DNA from 4 places in the Kistimonas scapharcae genome. Region 4 is predicted to be linked to each of the others. Evidence: predicted binding sites of a transcription regulator. Region 4 holds the regulator's gene; each other region holds the start of a gene.
What was found. The regulator FNR, encoded in region 4, switches genes on or off when oxygen is low (the NO sensors DNR and NnrR bind a similar motif). The targets are predictions, from matches to a motif close to TTGATNTANATCAA.
Positions count from the first base shown of each region.

Region 1: ABD892_RS18185 (YfcC family protein) is a predicted target of FNR. The motif match lies at 1,808-1,821, and genes of this name have one in related genera.
Region 2: ubiU (ubiquinone anaerobic biosynthesis protein UbiU) is a predicted target of FNR. The motif match lies at 1,396-1,409, and genes of this name have one in related genera.
Region 3: ABD892_RS00695 (DMSO/selenate family reductase complex A subunit) is a predicted target of FNR. The motif match lies at 1,216-1,229, and genes of this name have one in related genera.

Region 1 is NZ_BAABFL010000437.1:15,979-19,859, reverse strand. It holds gene allB (allantoinase AllB) at 1-239, opposite strand, end outside; gene ABD892_RS18185 (YfcC family protein) at 310-1,734, opposite strand; gene ABD892_RS18180 (hypothetical protein) at 1,961-2,590, shown strand; gene ABD892_RS18175 (YfcC family protein) at 2,829-3,881, opposite strand, start outside.
Region 2 is NZ_BAABFL010000472.1:19,566-23,446, reverse strand. It holds gene ABD892_RS23900 (U32 family peptidase) at 1-311, opposite strand, end outside; gene ubiU (ubiquinone anaerobic biosynthesis protein UbiU) at 344-1,339, opposite strand; gene ABD892_RS23890 (hypothetical protein) at 1,590-1,886, shown strand; gene thpR (RNA 2',3'-cyclic phosphodiesterase) at 1,880-2,476, opposite strand; gene menE (o-succinylbenzoate--CoA ligase) at 2,591-3,881, opposite strand, start outside.
Region 3 is NZ_BAABFL010000008.1:724-4,604, forward strand. It holds gene ABD892_RS00690 (ankyrin repeat domain-containing protein) at 1-1,147, shown strand, start outside; gene ABD892_RS00695 (DMSO/selenate family reductase complex A subunit) at 1,376-3,820, shown strand; gene ABD892_RS00700 (DMSO/selenate family reductase complex B subunit) at 3,835-3,881, shown strand, end outside.
Region 4 is NZ_BAABFL010000124.1:27,730-31,610, reverse strand. It holds gene ttcA (tRNA 2-thiocytidine(32) synthetase TtcA) at 1-471, opposite strand, end outside; gene ABD892_RS08070 (TraR/DksA family transcriptional regulator) at 833-1,162, shown strand; gene ABD892_RS08065 (hypothetical protein) at 1,186-1,686, opposite strand; gene ABD892_RS08060 (adenine phosphoribosyltransferase) at 1,754-2,287, opposite strand; gene fnr (fumarate/nitrate reduction transcriptional regulator Fnr) at 2,311-3,069, opposite strand; gene hemN (oxygen-independent coproporphyrinogen III oxidase) at 3,249-3,881, opposite strand, start outside.

The sequences.
Region 1 (3,881 bases), on a different contig from region 4:
TCTTCACGGATATGTCCAGGACCCGGCTCCTTGAAATGCACATGGGGATCAACAACACCGGGAAACACCATCAGGTTTCTGGCATCGATGGTTTCACTTGCCGGCAGAACCACATCCGGTGCCGTGATAGCGGCAATACGCCCCTCTTTAATCGCGATATTGCCTTCTATACAGCCGGACTCAAGCACCAGGGTGCCGCCGGTAATGGCAACGTCCATCAATTCTGTGTGCGGTGACATAACAAGATCCCCCTATACAGCAACCGTGCTTACAACCGGCATCTGGACGACGCCGGTTATCAACTCAACATCAGAGGCCGAGCCCTATACCCAGGCTCTGCTGCAGCACCAGTGCAAGACTGGAGATCACCCCAAGCACCATCATCAGCGGGAAGTAGAAGCGAATCCATTTCGCGTATTCCACCTTGGCCAGTACCAGGGTGGCGACAAAGAAGCCGGAGGTCGGGAAGAAGATATCGGTCAGCTGACCACCCCAGGCGTTGGCAGAAACAATCACCTGTTGGGGGATATCCAGCAATGATGCCAGCGGTGATAACACCGGCATGGTGAGCACGGTCAGCGCTGTTGCGCCAGGCACGAGGAAGTTGAACAGGGACTGGGTCCAGAACACGCCCACAGCAGACAACGATGGTGGTGTATTGCGCAGGACATATTCGAGGTAGTATACCAGCGTATCAGTAATCACACCGCGATCCATCACCACCGCAATAGCGCTGGCCACACCGCACAACAATGCAGCGACCATCATGTCACGCATACTGGCGTTCAGGTCGTCACAAATCTGCTGGGGGCCTTTACCGGCAATCGCTGCTGCCGTCAGACCAATGAACAGGAACAGGCCACCAATCGCCTCAAATCCCAGGTTATTGATCAGGATCGCTGCAATGGCTGTCGGGAACATGATGAAGCAGGCATAACCGGCCAGAACCTGACGACGTGTCGCGTTTATTTCACCTTCCGGTTCCATCTCTGCCAGTTTCTGGCGCATGACCGTATCAGAATCCCGGCTCAGGCTCAGGTGCGGATTCGTTTTGACCTTCATGGCGTAACGCATGGTGTAGAGCACAGCCACTACCACCACGATAAGCAATACAAGGGCCCGGAATCCGGAACCGGAGAACATCTCCAGCTGGGCAATCTGTTGCCCGACACCGACAGAACCGGGGATGGTCAGACCATAAGTGAACCCCATGCAAGGCCCCAGCAGGGAGACTGCCATGGCCGTCATGCCGTCGTAACCCAGCCGGTAAAACAGGGGTAACAATATCGGGAGATACGCCAGCGAGAGTTCCGGCACCCCGATAAATGCCCCCAGGGTACTGAACAGCACCATGAGAATCGGGATGATCATGATCGCCTTGTCGCCCACGCTGTCGGCCAGCTTGTGGACGCCCAGGTCGATCAGGCCAGCGCGCTTGATCAGGCCCATTCCGCCACCGACCATGAAGGTCAGGAAGACAATGGAGGCGGCTCGCTTGAGCCCATCCGGTACGGCGGTCACCAGATCCATGAAACTGACCGGACTTTGCTCGACCCGATGGTATGAGTCCGCCACCACGAACTCCTTGACGCCATGGGCTGTCTCCACAGTCTCTCGCTCATACATACCCGCAGGGATGATGTAGGTCAGTGCCGCCATCACAAGGATGAAAATCGCCAGGACAATGTAGATGTCCGGCATCTTGAAGGATTTCCTGGGTTTCAACTCAGACATGGGACGCCCCTCGCATTGCTAACAATAAATTTTATAATTGCTAGCAAATATACGCCGGATGCCGTCCTGATCCTTGAGGTAGATCAAATAAGCGATGGATACCAACATCTTCCGTTTACATGGCTGATAGCACTGCAAGGTTCTCCGCTTATGTTTCACTTTCCTTAACAGCCTGCCAAAGTCATCAACTAAACTGATTCATACACCATTTGCCAAGGACTGCCGGATGCCACCCGTAAGGAAAACAAGTAACCATGCCCCGGTTCAGCGTTCAAAAGCCGAAGATCAGGCATTATCAGTAAATAAAAAGGCAGGCAGAACGGTTACCAATACCGGAGAACGCTTCCATCTCCTGAAAAGTCTTTGGCGGTCTATCGTTAACTTTTTTACCTGCCTGAAAAATCGACTGATTCAAAGCACAGAGCCGACGGTGTCCATCAGAATGGGTGTATTGAATAACGATACCCAAAGACACCTCAGCCAAGTCATCAATGCACTCGCCACTGGAGATTGCGAACAGTTTTTAGCGTCAACCTCAGCAGCAAGAATCGCTTTACAGCAACAGACGGGTGACAAGTACGATTTGGGACATTACATCGGAGAATTAACAAATCTGTTTGAAACCATAAAAGATGACCAGCACACCTATGATGCACTCGTTACACAATTAAGCAATTCAGCAATTAAGCAATTCAGCAATTCAGCAATTCAGCAATTCAGCAATTCAGCAATTCAGCATCCAGGCTACATAAACTGTGTGGCGTCATGGAATTCATCGGTGGAGACGTGCGCAATTGGTCACGTGAAGAAGGCATCCTTATATCACTCGCTTATGCCACGACAAGTGTGGTGGTAGAAGAGATTGTAGGTGCTGAACAGGCACAGGCGCTGTCAAAATCCTGGGGTAAATCTGTTCTCAATCAAAACATTTATCAGGAATTGTTAAGTCAGATCCGACGGCACGCTGCATGATAGACTTTTACCCCCTTGAGCTAACACAAAAACATTCTGCATTATCACTCCACACCGTTCACTGGCTGATACTTTAAAATTGGCAGGTATTCAGCCTGCCAATTAAACACTTGCTGCGACGTTTAAAATGGTCCAAGTTCAATCATCCGGGCAATCACCAGACCCATCGTAGCTGTGGTGAGAATCGCGAGGAATAATGGAAAATAGAACTTGATCCATTTCGCCAGGCTAACCTGCCCAATCACCAATATGGCAACGAAATAGCCAGATGTCGGGAACAGAATATTCGTGATGCCATCCCCCCAGTGGGTTGAAAGCACCACCACCTGCCGGGTCAACCCAACCAGGTCTGCCAGGGGAATCAGAATGGGCAGGGTAATCAGCGACTGGCCGCTGCCGGATGGGACCAGAAAGTTAAACATTGTCTGAACAAACAACATGCCGACAGCCGTAAATGCCTGGGGCAGATGCCCCACCCACTCCGCCAGGTGGAAGACGATGGTATCCATGATATTCCCGGATTCCAGAATCACTGAAACCCCACGGGCAATACCGCAGATCATGGCACCGACCAGGATTTCCCTGAAAGACTCATTAAAATTCGCACAAATTTTGTTCGGCGAGAAACCCACCAGCAGGGAGGTAATCACCGCCATCACCACAAACAGGCCAGAGATTTCATCAAAGCCCAGGGCAAACTTCAAAATGGAAGCGATCACACCCACAAACATGATCAGGGTCGCAATGCCTGCAAAACGCTGACGAGAGGTAAACGTCTCTTCACTGCTATCTGCCGCCAGCGTTTGCCGTAACTCCTGATCTACCTCGAAATTACTGCCAGACGCCGGGTTAGCCTTAACCCGTGCGGCATAGCGCATGATGTACCAGGCACACATAAACTGAACCAGGAAATAGAAAATAGCGCGGTACCAGGCGCCGGAAAACATCGGCAGGTCAGCCAGCATATGACCAATCCCCACGGTGGCCGGCGGCGTAATCCCAAATGCAAAGCCCAGTGTTGTAGCGCATAACACGAGACCGGTAGCGGTAATGGTGTCATACCCCAGTTTCAGCATCAGCGGCAAGACAATGGGCAGGTAGGCAATACCCAGTTCGGGTGTCCCGATGAAGGCGGCGATCAGGGAGAAAATCCCCATCAGAACCGGGATCAGCAA
Region 2 (3,881 bases), on a different contig from region 4:
GAAAGCAGCTGTATTGCCCCGACATCGTTGGCCTCAACCAGAAACTCGCCATTACCGCAGATTTTTCGCAGTGACGCGAGTTCCGACGCCGCTTCCAACAACGTCAGTGTCGAAAGCACCACCTCCTTCCCTGCCACCTTCAAATTGCGGGCAATCGTCAACCAGTCATCCAGACGCAGTTCGCGACGCTTGGCACAGACCGTTTCCCCCAGGTAGATACGATCCACCGGCCAGTCTTCTGCTTCGCGGTAAAAATCCAGTACGTCCTGCTTTTTCCAGAAAGCCAGTACCGGCCCCAATGTAATTTCCATGACAGATCCTTGACCGTGTGATTGAAGGGGCATTACTGCCAGGCTCGCTGATAGGCACCCAGTGTTGTCTGACTACCTTCTGACAGATGAGCGAGTGATCGCATCCACTCATCCCTGGGCTGATAGCCGCCGGGGTTATGCCGATAACTGTCCAGCGCCTCACGCCAGACACGGGTCACTTCAGCGGTATAGGCGGGACTGCGCTGACGGCCTTCAATCTTCACGGCAGAAACACCCATTCGGGTCAATTCCGGGATTAACGACAGTGTATTCAGGCTCGTGGGCGTTTCCAGTGCATGACAGGTCTTGCCCTGCACCGAAAAGCGTCCTTTGCAAAGGGTGGGATAGCCGGCATTTTCACCGTCCTGGTAACGGTCAATAAGGACATCATTCAACCGTGACTCCAGACCTGCTGGCGTTTCTGACCAGCGTACAAAGCGTGCAGGTGAGCAGGCCCCGACTGTATTGGGCGATTCCGCCGTCAGGTAAGATGACAGGTAGCAACGCCCCTCCGACATGATACATAAGCTACCGAAAGCAAAGACTTCCAGCTCAACAGGGCTCTTCTCCGCCAGTGCCGCCACCTGCTTGACTGAAAGCACCCTGGGCAATACGGCGCGCTTGATACCGAATCGCTGCTGATAAAACGACAGGCTGGCAAGGTTGGTGGACGACGCCTGTACTGACAGATGCAACCCAAGATCCGGGTGGCGATCCCGTGCATAGGAGAGCACCCCCATGTCGGCTGCAATCACAGCATGCACATTCAAATCCGCCGCCATATCAACGGCACGTTGCCAGCGCGACCAGCCAGCAGGTTGCGGATAAGTATTGATGGCCACCAGGATCTTCACCCCTTTCATCCTGGCGTAGTCAAGCGCCTTGACGGCCTTGCTTTCATTGAAATTCAATCCGGCAAAGTGACGGGCATTGGTGTCGTCACGAAAACCGATGTAAACCGCATCCGCACCGTTATCAACGGCCGCCTTGAGGGCCGGCAGACTACCGGCAGGGCAAACCAGCTCCATGTTTCACTCCATTCTTCTTAAGCGAAGCATGGTAGCGGGCTATCCCGGCAGAAACCTTGATCCCCATCAAGCACTGGGAATCCAAACACTGACAACCAAAAGAGTGGCATATCAATTGCTTAAGCTTTGATAACGGAATCTGCGCGCTGTAACAAGAGGAAACAAAGAGGAACATAACGGCTACACCAATACGCCGCATCCGCGATTAAAGTCAAAGAAACGTACCGAAAGAGAGAGCAAGGAGCCAACCATGGGATCAAGAAAGCTATTCAACGTCGACGAACTTTCCGGCCGTCTAGCGGAACATGTCATGGCATCCACAGAAAGCCGTACATGGCGTGAGAGCCTGATGCAGGAAGGCATCTTCGAACACACAGAAATCGGCCAGCTGAGCGAACGGGAGCTGGCATTGATTCAACGCACATTGCTCACCACCCGTTTCAGAACCATGAGTGAAGATCAACTGCTTCAGGCCATGCAACAATACAGACTGCCCTGGCGAGTTGATCTCGACACCGAATACTCTGCAGCAGCCGTCGCTTATTGAGCGACGGCCGTCTTCAGGACTGACTCCAAAGGAAAGGTCTCGATTTCTGAATAACGCGCACCTTCGGGTGACAGGTCACTACGAATCAAGACAATATCCTTGACGGTCAAATGGAAACCCGGCAGGCGCCAGACAGACATGGAGAGACGGTGCGTATCCGCCGGGAATCTTGCCAAAGTGACATGCGGTCTGAAGTGGCGGGACTGACTCGGGATACCCGCAGCAACGGCCAGTTCGTCACATAATGTGTAAAGCCTTTCCATCACTTTGCCCGAGTGCACCATCAGCGCCATGACGCGCGGAAGATTTGTGGAAGGAAAGTAGTTGACCTCTCCGGTCATGCAACGAAAGCCGTCGACATCCTGCAGGGCTTCATGAAGCCCATGGGAGATCTGCTGTAACTGATCTTCCGTACAACTGCCGAGAAAGCGCAGTGTCAGATGATAATCCTGTGGTGCCACCCAGCGCAGCGTCTCGACCAGATCCTCACCAACATGGTGACGGGCCTTTTTATAGAGTGCTGCAGAAACATCCAGAGGCAAACGGTAGGCAATAAACGCCCGTACCTTGCCGGAATTCCCTGCTTTCATATCGTAAACCGCCTGATCGGATCAGCCGCCCCAGTGCTAACGGGCTATCAATAACAGCTGATACACATTTATAGTTTTTTGCCTGCAGACCAGCCCTGAACCATTGACGTAAAGTTACTGCTGATGCACATGCCAACTCTCTGCCAGTGCATAAAAAAAACGTCGATTGACTTTCAGTCCACCATTTATCGCTTCTGCAGGCCATGGATATATCCATTCTGGCATTTTAAAGCGCACAAGGCGCAACGCAAGTCCTGAACGTAAACAATTCAAATTATCATCCGGGATATTGCTGTCAACAAAGGCTACTGGCCGCTGTCCAAATTCCCGGTCAGAAACCGGCACCACAATAGCCTGACGAACACCAGGCAGCGCCAGCAACGCTTTCTCAATCTCTTCCGGCTGAATATTTTCTCCGCCAGAAATAAACATGCTGTCTCGTCTTCCGGTCACTACCAACTGCCCGTCATCAGTAAAAAAACCGAGATCCCCCGTAGCGAACCAGCCCTCATCAAGGGGCAGATCACATTGTCCACCACATTGGTAATACCCTTTGAAGAGCACCTCTCCGCGAACCTGAATTTCTCCCTGCTGACTGATTCTGACCTGTCGATACGGTAAGGACTGCCCCGAGGTTAACCGCTGATCATCAAGAAAAAACGGCGTGCCTGTACAAACTTGTGAGCTGGATTCGGTCAGCCCATAACTGGTCAGAATACGAACACCCTGCGTGTTGACGTCCGCAACCAGATCAGACGATACATAACCACCACCCATTAAAATGACCTTGACCGATGTATCTTGAAGCGATACCTGATCAGTCTGCAACAGTCGATACAACTGAGTATTCACCAGTGACAGGTGTGTCACCGGAAAATGGCTCAATGCCTGCCCCGCTACCATATCCGGTGCCAGCACAATGGCTGCACCCGCCAAAAGACAGCGGATGACTATCGCATAGCCCCCGACATGAAAAAGGGGTAATGACAGCAGCCATGCATCATGGCCATCCAATGGAATCTGCGCCTGCGACCCTACGGCACTGTAGTAATGGTTTCGATAGCAATGGCCGGCCGCCTTTGCCTTTCCGGAACTGCCTGATGTCAAAATAAGATCACACAAACCTTCAGCATCTAATCCTATTTCCTGCATCCCGGCTGGTGAATGATTCGGCGTAATAGCGGAAGAATCCAGCAGCGTGATTCTGACAACGCCAGACACGGAAAGTCCCTGCAAAGCCTCACGCTCTTCAACATAAAAGGCATCGCAATCCATCAACTTAATGAATTCTTCAAGCTGAGCAGCAGGGAAACGTGGATTTAACGGACAAAAGACGATACCTGATCTCAAACAGGCTAATAGCAACCTTAGCATGGTAAGACTGTTACCACTCACGACAGCAAGA
Region 3 (3,881 bases), on a different contig from region 4:
TCCTCAAAGAGCCTTAAGGGCATCTATACGTTATCAGTGGGATGATAAAATAGCTTGTATCTTATTAACCGATTTATATAAAAAAAACAACCCGCACGATGACTTTACCTATATGTTAGGGATGGCCACAAAACGATTCAGCAACACTGTTTTAAGACACATAATCCATCGCAACATCACATCACTCGATCAGCCTCTTTATGCTGGCGCTCGCTCGCCCCTTTTATATGCAATCGACTTCAATAATACAGAAGCGGCCATGATGCTTATTGAAGCCAATGCTGACATAGAAGCTGAACACGAAAAGACTGTATCATTCCCCCTCAAAGCAGCTGCATATCACAACAATATCCATGTCACAAAAGCACTTATAGACAAAGGAGCAAAAGTCAACAAATCGATCACCATGACCCCAGCATTACTGAAATATCTTAAAGAAAATTATCACGATGGGGTCACCCCTACAGATTTTATCTTCTATGACCCCCCCAATCTTCCAGAAGACTATACATATTCAACACCTCTTTGGGCTGCAACCGCTAAAAACCATGAGGATATCGTTTCATTATTGCTGAATGCAGGAGCTAACCCAAACCATGGCGGAGAAAGCACGCTGTTTGCCATTGAGAAAAACACCTCAATCAATATAGCTGCAATGCTGATAGAGGCCGGCGCTTCTTTCACTAGAAAAGCCTACGGAACGGACGATATATTTTCCAGAGCTTTCACTAGAAAAGCCGGCGGAACGGACCATATATTATCCAGAGCTTACTATAAACAACACACTCCTCTTTGTGCTTTGCTTTTAAACTTGGGCATTTCACCAAATACAATCGATGAACATAGATGGGCGATACTTGATAATAAATATTTAGAGAAAGACCAGTGTCGTCAAAGAAAACAATATCAAGGTGTTTTCAGACTTTTTAATCAATGGCTCAAATTTCCAAACATATCCCCAAATGATATGTCATTAGCAGACAGGTGCCGATTTATTTGCCGAAAACAGATGGGAAAACGCGTCATGAATTTATACTGTGTACACTCCCCCATTGCGCTTGATGTTTTTAAAAAATATTCGCCACCAAAGCCTGGAACACCACCGGGCATTATGGATTACCTAGCTTACCATACAGAAATCCTTTAAATCTGAAGTGATAGAGCAAACAAGAGTCATATGCATTTTAAGGTTTAATGATGTAACACTTCACCTCTTTGCCACAGGTCAAAATCCCCTGACTTTCTTACGGGTATCATGCGCAGTGGAATGAACTGATATCCGCCCCTTTGCTACAACAAATCACTGCGGACATTCCTGATTGACTTGAAACTTTCTGAAAAGCCCGTTCTTCCCTGAGAGCAATCCATAGACTGCATGAAGAATTTACTGGACAAGGTGCTTCTGTCCCCCTTGAAGCGCCGTAATTTTATGAAATGGGGCGCCGCTGCCGGCAGCGCTGCCATTGTCGCGGGCAACAGCCTGCCGCTGCGCGCGCTGGCCAACACACCAGAGACCACCCCTGCGGAAAAACGCGAAGCGGTGCGTTCCGTCTGGTCTGCCTGCACGGTGAACTGCGGTTCCCGTTGCGCCCTGCGCCACCAGGTCAAGGACGGTGTTATTGTCGCGACCCATACCGACAACACCGGTGACGACGAATACGGCAACCACCAGGTGCGCGCCTGCCTGCGCGGTCGCTCCTTCCGCCGCCGGGTCTACAACCCGGATCGTCTGAAGTACCCCATGAAGCGGGTCGGCAACCGTGGCGAAGGCAAGTTCGAACGTATCAGCTGGGATGAAGCGTTTGACACCATCGCGGACAATCTCAAGCGCATCAAGCAGCAGTATGGCAACGAAGCCATCTACCTGAACTACTGCACCGGTACGCTGGGTGGCACCGTCTCCAAATCCTGGCCACCGGCGGCTACACCTATCGCCCGCCTGATGAACTGCTGGGGCGGTTACCTGAACCACTTTGGTGACTACAGTACCGCACAGATCACCGTTGGCCTGCCTTACCTGTTCGGTGGCAGCTGGGTCGGTAGCAACTGCTCGTCTGATATCGTCAACACCAAGCTGATCGTCAACTTCGGTAATAACCCGGCAGAAACCCGCATGAGTGGCGGCGGTGTCGTTTACCAGATGACTGAAGCCCGTGCTCGCAGCAATGCCCGGATGATCACTTTCGATCCGCGCATGACGGATTCCGTGCTGAGCGGCAATGATGAATGGGTACCCCTGCGCCCCGGTACTGATGCCGCCCTCGTAGCCGGTATGGCCTGGGTCATGATCACCGAAAACCTGGTGGACAAAGCATTCATCGACCGTTACACCATCGGTTACGACGAAGACAGCCTGCCAGCGTCTGCACCGAAGGGTTCCTCCTGGGTTTCCTACATCCTCGGTAACGGCCCGGATGGCACCGCCAAGACCCCGGCATGGGCTGCGCGTATCACTGCAGTACCCGAGAAAACCATCATTCGCCTGGCCCGTGAGATCGCCAGCACCAAACCCTGTAACGTCATGCAGGGCTGGGGCGTTCAACGCACCACCAACGGCGAACAGGCCAGCCGCGCCATCTGCATGCTGGCGATCATGACCGGCAACGTCGGCATTCCCGGCGGCGGCACCGGCGCCCGTGAAGGCAGCTGGGGCATTCCGTTCGCCAGCTTCCCGACCCTGAGCAATCCGGTCACCACGTCCATCCCCATGTTCCTGTGGACCGACGCTATCCATCGCCACGACGAGATGACCGCCCTGACCGACGGAATCCGTGGTGCTGACCGTCTGAAGGCGCCGATCAAGTTCATCTGGAACTACGCCGGCAACTGCATCATTAACCAGCACGCCGACACCAACCGCACCCACGAAATCCTGCAGGATGACACAAAGTGCGAAATGATCGTGGTCATCGAAAACCACATGACGGCCAGCGCCCGTTATGCGGACATCCTGCTGCCTGACCTGACTGCAGCAGAACAGCCGGACTTCTCCACCAACGGCAGCTGCGGCAACATGGGTTACGCCATTTTCTGTGACACTGCCGTCGAGCCGCTGCACGAATGCCGCTCGGTCTATGACATGTGTACCGGTGTCGCCAAGCGACTGGGCGTGGAAGCTCAGTACACTGAAGGTCGCGACCAGGAAGCCTGGCTGCGCTTTATCTATGCCGAGTCCCGGAAGATCAACCCGGAACTGCCGGATTTCGACACCTTCCGCAAAATGGGTATCGTCAAACAGACCAACCCGGGAGAACCACACGTCGAATACCGTGCATTCCGCGAGAACCCGGAAGCCAATCCGCTGGCGACTCCGTCCGGCAAGATCGAGATCTACTCCGAACAGCTGGCCCAGATTGCCGCAACCTGGACGCTCAAAGACGGCGACATCATCCGACCACTGCCGGAATATGCATCTTCCTGGGAAGGTCACGAAGCGCCTCACAGCAAGCAGTATCCGCTGCAGATGTTCGGCTACCACTACAAGGCACGCACCCACTCCACCTACGGCAACGTAGATGTATTACGTGACGCCAACCGTCAGGAAGTCTGGCTCAACCCCATCGACGCCCAGGCACGCGGCATTAACGACGGTGACATGCTGCAAGTCTGGAACGACCGCGGTGAAATCCGTGTGGCCGCCAAGGTCACCGAGCGGATCATGCCCGGCGTTGTCGCCATGGGCCAGGGCAGCTGGTACGCCCCGGACCGCAACGGCATCGACCGTGGCGCCTGTATGAACACCCTGACTACCCAACGTCCTTCACCGCTGGCCAAGGGCAACCCCCAGCATTCCAATCTGGTGGAAATTGCCAAGGCATGACGGAGAACTGAACCATGACCCAATACGGATTCTATATCGATACCACCCGGTGTACCGGGTG
Region 4 (3,881 bases):
CAGGAACAGGGTTTCGAGGATGTCTTCCCGGTGGTGCCCCAGGGCAATCTTGGTGGCGCCGAGTTCGGTGGCGGTGCGGTACAGGATGCCCCGGCGCAGACGTGAGCAGAGTGCGCAGGTGGTTTTGCCTTCAGGAACCTTGTCCTTGACGATGCTGTACGTATCTTCTTCAATAATCCGGTATTCCACACCCAGACTGGCCAGGTATTCTGGCAGCACGTGCTCTGGGAAACCGGGCTGTTTCTGATCCAGGTTGACGGCGACCAGTTCAAACCTGACTGGGGCGTATTTCTGCAGGTTGAGCAGGATGTCGAGCATGGCATAGCTGTCTTTGCCGCCGGACAGGCAGCACATGATGCGGTCGCCATCCTCAATCATGTTGTAGGCAGCTATAGCCTGACCGGTCAGGCGGCGCAGGCGCTTCTGCAGCTTGTTGAAATTGACTTTTTCGCTTCGGGTCTCAATCTGCATACAGTCAGGATACTTGGTTATGTCTTTGGGCACACCGTGATGAACAGGAATGCCGTTCTCGTTAACCACAGTGATGAAAGTTCGCAGCATTATAAAGACCCGGGCGCAAATAATCAGGTATTCATGACCGCAAGCGTGCGCGGTTAATACATAGATTTTTCATGGCAGAAATGTCTCTGGAGATTTTCTGGCATGAAAGCCTGTGGCAGGATAGGGCTTTGCTAGACTATTTGGCTGATTGGATGGGGCGATGAGTCCGCAGTATTGATCATTCCGGCCATGATTCAGATCAACCGCGCTGACCGGTCCTCTGGCTAGAATAGGGCATGGGCGGGATCTTGTTAGCTACAGAGGGAGTCGAATGAATAAAGAATACGAAGTGTTTTGCCAGCGGCTGAAAACCCGGCAGGATGAGCTGGAGCGGCGTGTCGCCAACATTACCCGGGATGTGACCCGTAAGGCCAGTGCAGACTGGTCCGAGCAGGCCCAGGAGCGTGAAAATGACGAAGTACTGGATGCCTTGGGTAATGAGGCGGTGGCTGAATTGCGACTGATCCAGAAAGCGCTGGAGCGAATAGAGGAGGGCGATTACGGGCTTTGTACCGGGTGCGGCGGTGATATTCCAATGGCGCGCCTCGAAATCATGCCCTATACCGATCTCTGCGTGAAATGTGCGGAAAGCCAGGAATAAGCAGAGGCGGGCACTAGCTGGTGTCAGGCCGCGACTGTCTTGCCGAGGATAAGTTGGTTGTAGTGTTCGACAAACACTTCCGGTGAGTGACTGTTTTCGCTCTGGTAATGTTGTTGCCAGAGGGTAGCAAGCTGTTGTGGGTCATTGGCGACTGTCGGGTCGTCACACATTGGGGCGGCGCTCAGGTACACCATCCAGGCAATGGCGGTTGCATAGGAGAGGTTGGTGGCGAGTTCTGCGTGTGGGTGTAGCAGAAATTCCCGTTGGCTGGCCAGCCCCCTGACCTTGCTGGCCAGTTCGTGTTGATTGTAGAGAAAGGTGTCCCAGATTCTGCGATGGGTTGCCGGGCTGATCTGGTAAATGCCGAGTGAGGTATGATTGGCAAGGTGAAGGTGGGAGCCGAGCCCGGATTCGACGGCTGCTGTTCCCAGAAGCAGGTTTTCTGCTAATGGTGAGCGCATGTCGAGATGGTCTAACGTGGGTTGGACGACATACTCCCTGAATTCGTCTGCGCAGATTCCCATGGTCTTCAGGCTTCCCTGCCTTAAAGGTTCTATAAACGGGGAATCGGCGGTAATGCCAATAGCTTGATCAATAGCTGCAAAGGCTGAAGCTGGGGATGCCTTCCGAGTCGAGGCGTTTAGACCCGCCTAGTGCTGGAAGGTCAATGATGGCAGTGGCTTCGACAGGTTCAGCGCCCAGTCGGCGGCACAGTTTGGCTGCGGCGCAAAGGGTTCCGCCGGTAGCAATCAGGTCATCGGCTAACAGCAGGCGATCGCCCTTTTTCAGTGCGTCTGTGTGCACTTCGAGGGCGGCAGAGCCGTACTCCAGTGCATACTCTTCGCGAATCACATCATAGGGCAGTTTGCCAGGCTTTCTAAAAATGACCAGTGGCAGTCCCAGTTTGCAGGCCAGTGGAGAGCCAACCAGAAAGCCGCGAGCGTCCAGTGCGCCGATATGGGTGATATCCCTCTCGCGATAGCGCTCGGCCAGGGTGTTGATGATCATTTCTGTCCCTTTCGGGGACTGGAATAGCGGCGTGATATCGCGAAATGTCACGCCGGGTTCAGGCCAGTTAGGTATGGCCCGAATCAGGGAGTGGAGCAGTTGCTGGTCAAAAACCATCAGAGCGTGAGTCCTGCGCTGCGTTACTGAATGTTGACAATGTCCTGGTGTTCAACAAGCTTGCCACCGGCCAGGGCGCACAACTCCATGGCGTTGGTGATCTCAATCTCTTTGCCGTTGGCGTTGATCAGGCCGTTTTTCTGGAAACGGGTGAACACACGGCTGACGGTTTCGACCGCCAGACCCAAGTAGTTGCCCATTTCATTGCGGGACATCGACAGGCGGAAAGATTGTGATGAAAAGCCACGACGACGGAACCGGCTGGCCAGGTTGATCAGGAATGTGGCGATCCGTTCGTCCGCGTTTTTCTTCGACAGCAGCAGTTTCATCTGCTGATCTTCGCGAATTTTACGACACATGACGCGCATCAGTTGACGACGCAGCTCCGGATAGTCGTCGGAGAGCTTTTCCAGACGATCAAACGGGATCTCGCAGACCATCGTGGTTTCAATCGCTTGGGCAGACACCGGATAAGCTTCTGTATCGAGACCGCTCAGTCCCACCAGTTCACTGGGCAGGTAAAAGCCCGTGATCTGTTCTTCACCTTCGTTGGTGGCCGTGTAGGTTTTCAGTGCGCCGGAGCGTACTGCATAGACACTGTGAAAAGGATCGCCTTCAAGGAACAGGTGCTCGCCTTTTTTCAGCGGACGTCCTCGCTTGATGATCCTGTCGAGTTCATCAATATCTTCAATTTTAAGCGCCAGTGGCAGGCAGAGCTGACTCAGGCTGCAGTCTCTGCAGGCCACATGAGTCACTTGCCGCACATTCAGCTTGGACACCATACAGAAGAACCCCTGTGAACCGGTGGGTGTAAAAGTCGTTGCGGCCGTATTGTAGGGGATTCTCCTGACAAGTTTAAGACTGTGAGGATACGTATCTGAATGTTTCATGAAAAAAAGCCGGTTTCAATGTCAGAAAAAGGCGTGAAACCGGCGTTCTTTCAGGGCTTAAGGCGAGAGGGCTAGATAACCCGTGAGAAGCGCTGGACTTCTGCCACCTGCTGATAGACGTCGAACTGCATGCAGATATTGCGTATCAACAGTCTGCCGCGGGGTTCGACGACAATGCTTTGGCTGTCCATCCGGATCAGTCCATCGGCAGCCATGGTGCTCAGTTTCTTGAGGGCATCTGCGAAATAGTCTTGGAAGTGAATGCCGAACGTTTCTTCAATGGGTTTGATATCCAGTCGGAAGTGACAAATCAACTGATTGATAACGGCACTGCGGATACGGTCATCCTCATTCATCAATAAACCGCGACGAATGGCCAGTTTGCCGTTATTGACCCGGCTGGCGTATTCCTCCATGTTTGCGTGGTTCTGTGCGTAAACGTTGCCAACGCGGCTGATCGAAGAAACGCCCATGCCAATGAGGTCGCACTGGCTGTGTGTCGTGTATCCCTGGAAATTTCTGTGCAGGGTGCCTCCTTCCTGGGCAAGAGCCAGATCGTCATCGGGCAGGGCAAAGTGATCCATACCGATATACACATAACCGGCATCCAGCAGGCGCGTGATCGTGTTTTCAAGAATAGTCAGTTTTTCCTGTGGACTGGGCAGGTCTTCGCTGTTGATGCGCCGCTGAGGCATGAAGCGGTT